Regions from separate parts of the Streptomyces sp. NPDC036813 genome, predicted to be linked through region 1. Evidence: riboswitches for the same ligand, from Rfam matches in the RefSeq annotation. Region 1 holds a riboswitch; the other holds the start of a gene.
What was found. A riboswitch is a leader RNA that binds a small molecule or an ion and turns the genes downstream of it on or off. The one in region 1 is predicted to bind S-adenosylmethionine.
Positions count from the first base shown of each region.

Region 2: another riboswitch for S-adenosylmethionine. It lies ahead of thrC (threonine synthase); the one in region 1 lies ahead of ACZ67Q_RS10530 (aminotransferase class V-fold PLP-dependent enzyme).

Region 1 covers NZ_JBVJPV010000004.1:112,475-114,671, forward strand. Annotated here, with positions in the region: gene trpD (anthranilate phosphoribosyltransferase) at 1-547, shown strand, start outside; SAM riboswitch class IV at 623-739, shown strand; gene ACZ67Q_RS10530 (aminotransferase class V-fold PLP-dependent enzyme) at 880-2,197, shown strand, end outside.
Region 2 covers NZ_JBVJPV010000011.1:174,444-176,640, reverse strand. Annotated here, with positions in the region: gene ACZ67Q_RS23330 (glucosyl-3-phosphoglycerate synthase) at 1-706, opposite strand, end outside; SAM riboswitch class I at 874-1,015, shown strand; gene thrC (threonine synthase) at 1,034-2,197, shown strand, end outside.

The sequences.
Region 1 (2,197 bases):
GCGTCATGTGGCCGCCGCCCGCGGCCAGTTGGGCATCCGCACCACCTTCAACGTGCTGGGTCCGCTGACCAACCCGGCGAAGGTGCGGGCGCAGGCCGTCGGCGTCGCCGACGCGAAGATGGCGCCCATCGTGGCCGGCGTCTTCGCGGAGCGCGGCAACTCCTCCCTGGTCTTCCGGGGCGACGACGGCCTGGACGAGCTGACGATCACCGCCACGTCCCGGGTCTGGATCGTCCGCGACGGCAAGGTCACCGAGGAGACCTTCGACCCGCGGGAGGTCGGCATCGACCTTGCCCCCGTGGAGGCCCTGCGCGGCGCCGACGCGTCCTACAACGCCGAGGTGGCCCGGCGCCTGCTGGACGGCGAGCAGGGCCCCGTCCGGGACGCCGTCGTGCTCAACTCGGCGGCCGCGCTGGTCGCCCTGGCGCCGACCGACGCACCCCTGACGGAACAGATCCGCACCGCCATGGCGAAGGCGGCCCACTCCATCGACTCCGGGTCGGCCAAGCGCACGCTGGAGCGCTGGGTGGCGGCCAGCAACTCCTAGCGTCGACTGAGACGCGTCCCGCGATCCGGACTCGGGTTGCGGGACGCCGATCACTTCCGTTACGTTCCTTGACCAGGTCATGAGTGACAGTCATGAGGCCCCGGCCGACTGTCCGGCAACCCTCCGTCCGTGGCGGGGTGCCCCGGGTGAAGACCAGGCCGCAGTCAGCAAGGTCTGCGGCAAGCGCGGACCCCTCGCGAACCCAGGGGTCCTGGTCGTCGAGGAGTCTTCCGTGAGCAAGCGAATGCGATAGGGCCGCCGAGCCCCGCCTCCGCACACCCTTCTTCGTATCTTTCCCGCGCCTTCTCGCGCGTCCTCACGGGAGTTCCGCCATGTCTGTCTCCACCGCTGCCTCCGACCGTTCCGTTTGTGCCCCGCTGCCCGTTCTGGGCCGGGATGTCACCGTCCCGCTCGTCACCGGCGGCGAGGTCACCTACGCCGCCCTCGACTACGCCGCCAGCGCCCCCGCCCTGCAGCGGGTCTGGGACGACGTGGCCGCGTACGCGCCGTACTACGGCAGCGTGCACCGCGGTGCCGGCTACCTCTCCCAGCTGTCCACCGACCTGTTCGAGAACGCCCGGAACACGGTCGCGGAGTTCCTCGGCTGCCGCGAGGGCGACCAGGTCGTCTTCACCCGCTCCACCACGGACTCGCTCAACCTGCTGGCCCGGGCGATCCCGGCCGACTGCCAGGTCTTCGTCTTCGAGACCGAGCACCACGCCTCGCTGCTGCCCTGGCAGCACGCCAAGGTCACCTACCTCAACGCCCCGCGCACCCCGCAGCAGGCCGTCGAGACCCTGGAGCGCGCCCTCGCCGGCCGCACCGAGTCGATCGAAGGGGGCCACGGCCCGGCCCTGGTCTGCGTCACCGGTGCCTCCAACGTCACCGGCGAGCTGTGGCCGGTGCGCGAGCTGGCGGCCGCCGCGCACGCCCACGGTGCGCGGATCGTCCTGGACGCCGCCCAGCTGGCGCCGCACCACCCGGTGAGCGTGCGCGACCTCGACGTCGACTGGGTCGCCTTCTCCGGCCACAAGCTGTACGCCCCCTTCGGCTCCGGCGTCCTCGCCGGGCGCGCCGACTGGCTCCAGGCCGCCGACCCCTACCTCGCGGGCGGCGGTGCCAGCCGCAAGGTCGCCCGGCGCGAGGACGGGGGAGTGGACGTGGAGTGGCACGACAGCGCCGCCCGTCATGAGGCCGGCTCCCCGAACGTGATCGGCGCCTACTCCATCGCCTCCGCCTGCAAGGCGCTGACCGAGGCCGGCTGGGACACCCTGGTCGCGCGCGAGCAGCACCTGATCGCCACGGTCCGCGAGGGCCTGGCCGACGTGCCGGAGGTGCGGATCCTCTCCCTCTTCGGCGACGACGCCCCCCGGGTCGGTGTGATCTCGTTCGTCGTCGAGGGCTGGAACAGCTCCCACTTCGCCGCGGCCCTGTCCGCCGAGTACGGCATCGGCGTCCGCGACGGCCTCTTCTGCGCCCACCCCTTGGTGCGCACCCTGCTCGGCAGCGACCCCCAGACCCAGGGCGAGTGCGGCGCCCCCGAGGCGGCCCCCGGCGAGAAGTCCCTCAACGCCATCCGTGTGAGCTTCGGCGCGGGCACGCCCGACGAGCACGTCGAGCGCTTCGTCACGGCGGTGCGGGAACTGGTCA
Region 2 (2,197 bases), on a different contig from region 1:
GGGCCAGGGCGTCAAGACCGACCAGGTGCAGCGCGTCGACCAGCATGCCCAGCTCCACGCCGTAGCCGACGGGGAAGGGCAGCTGTTCCAGCAGGGAGCGGCGGGCCGCGTACTCGCCGCCGAGCGGCTGGACGAAGCCGGCCAGCTGCGGCCAGTGCATGTTCAGCAGCGGGCGGGCCATCAGTTCGGTGACCCGCCCGCCCTGGCCCGCGGCGCCGGCCAGCGGGCGGTCGTACATCGCCTTGACCAGCTGCACCTCGGGGTCGGTGAGGAGCGGGCCGACGATGCCCGTGACGAAGTCGGAGGAGAACTCCTTCAGATCCGCGTCCACGAAACAGACGATGTCGCCGCTCGTGACCAGCAGGGAGCGCCACAGCACCTCGCCCTTGCCGGGGACGGCGGGTATGCGCGGCAGGATCTCGTCGCGGTGGACGACCCGGGCGCCCGCCGCCGCGGCCACCTCGGCGGTACGGTCGGTGGAGCCCGAGTCGACCACGACCACCTCGTCGACCAGCGGGACCTGCTGCATGAGGTCGTGCCGGACGATCGCGACGATGTCGCCGACCGTCTCCTCCTCGTTGAGGGCGGGCAGCACGACGGAGACCGTCTGCCCCGTGGCGCGCTTGGCGGCCAGGACCTGGTGCAGCGGTCGATCGGTCACGGACCAGGAGCGGGTGGTCAGCCAGCGCTCGACTTCTTCAAGCACGGTCTGCGGCTCCTCACTGTCGTGATCACACCGGCTCGCACCGGGTGAAGGGTGATCCATCTCGCGGTTCGGACGACTATCTCAACTGTCCTGGCCTTCGGTTACAGTCTTGAACAACGCTGATGACCATCGCATGTCGGGGGTCGGCCGCGTTCACAACCGAATACCGCTCATCCAGAGGGGCAGAGGGACACGGCCCGGTGAAGCCCCGGCAACCACCCTGACTCCGGACTCGTTCAGGCGAGGCTCCCGGCCGGGGAAGGTGCCAATTCCGTCTCACGGCGAGATGCGTCGTGAGGAAGATGAGGAGAAAGGGCCTCGCCTCACATGGCTGCGCAGACAGTTACCAGCACCTCCACCGTCGACCTCGGTCCCGCCGCGGCCCTGAGCTGCCGCGAATGCGGTCACCGCGTCCCGCTGGGCCCGGTCTTCGCGTGCGAGGAATGTTTCGGCCCGCTCGAGATCGCCTATGACTTCTCGGCCTACGACACCGAGGAACTCCGCAAGCGCATCGAGGCGGGACCCGCGAACATCTGGCGCTACGCACCACTGCTGCCCGTCCCCGCGGACGTGGCCGACAAGCCGAACATCAACCCGGGCTGGACCAAGCTCGTCAAGGCCGACCACCTCGCCGCCGAGCTCGGCGTGACCGGCGGTCTGTACGTCAAGGACGACTCCGGCAACCCGACCCACTCCTTCAAGGACCGCGTCGTCGCGCAGGCCCTGGAGGCGGCGCGCGCCTTCGGCTTCACCACCCTGTCCTGCTCCTCCACCGGCAACCTGGCCGGCGCCGTCGGCGCCGCCGCCGCACGGGCCGGCTTCCGCTCCTGCGTGTTCATCCCGCACGACCTGGAGCAGGGCAAGATCGTCATGGCCGCGATCTACGGCGGCGACCTCGTCGGCATCGAGGGCAACTACGACGACGTGAACCGCTTCTGCTCCGAGCTGATCGGCGACCCGGCCGGCGAGGGCTGGGGCTTCGTCAACGTCAACCTGCGGCCGTACTACGCCGAGGGCTCCAAGACCCTGGCGTACGAGATCTGCGAGCAGCTCGGCTGGCAGCTGCCCGACCAGCTCGTCATCCCGATCGCCTCCGGCTCGCAGCTCACCAAGGTCGACAAGGGCCTGCAGGAGCTGATCAAGCTCGGCCTGGTCGAGGACAAGCCGTACAAGATCTTCGGTGCGCAGGCCGAGGGCTGCTCGCCGGTGTCCACGGCCTTCAAGGCCGGGCACGACGTGGTGCGCCCGCAGAAGCCGAACACCATCGCCAAGTCGCTGGCGATCGGCAACCCGGCCGACGGCCCGTACGTCCTGGACATCGCGCGCCGCACGGGCGGCGCGGTGGAGGACGTCACCGACGAGCAGGTCGTCGACGCGATCAAGCTGCTGGCCCGCACGGAGGGCATCTTCGCGGAGACCGCCGGCGGGGTGACCGTGGGTGTGACCCGCAAGCTGATCGAGAACGGTGTCCTCGACCCGACGAAGACGACG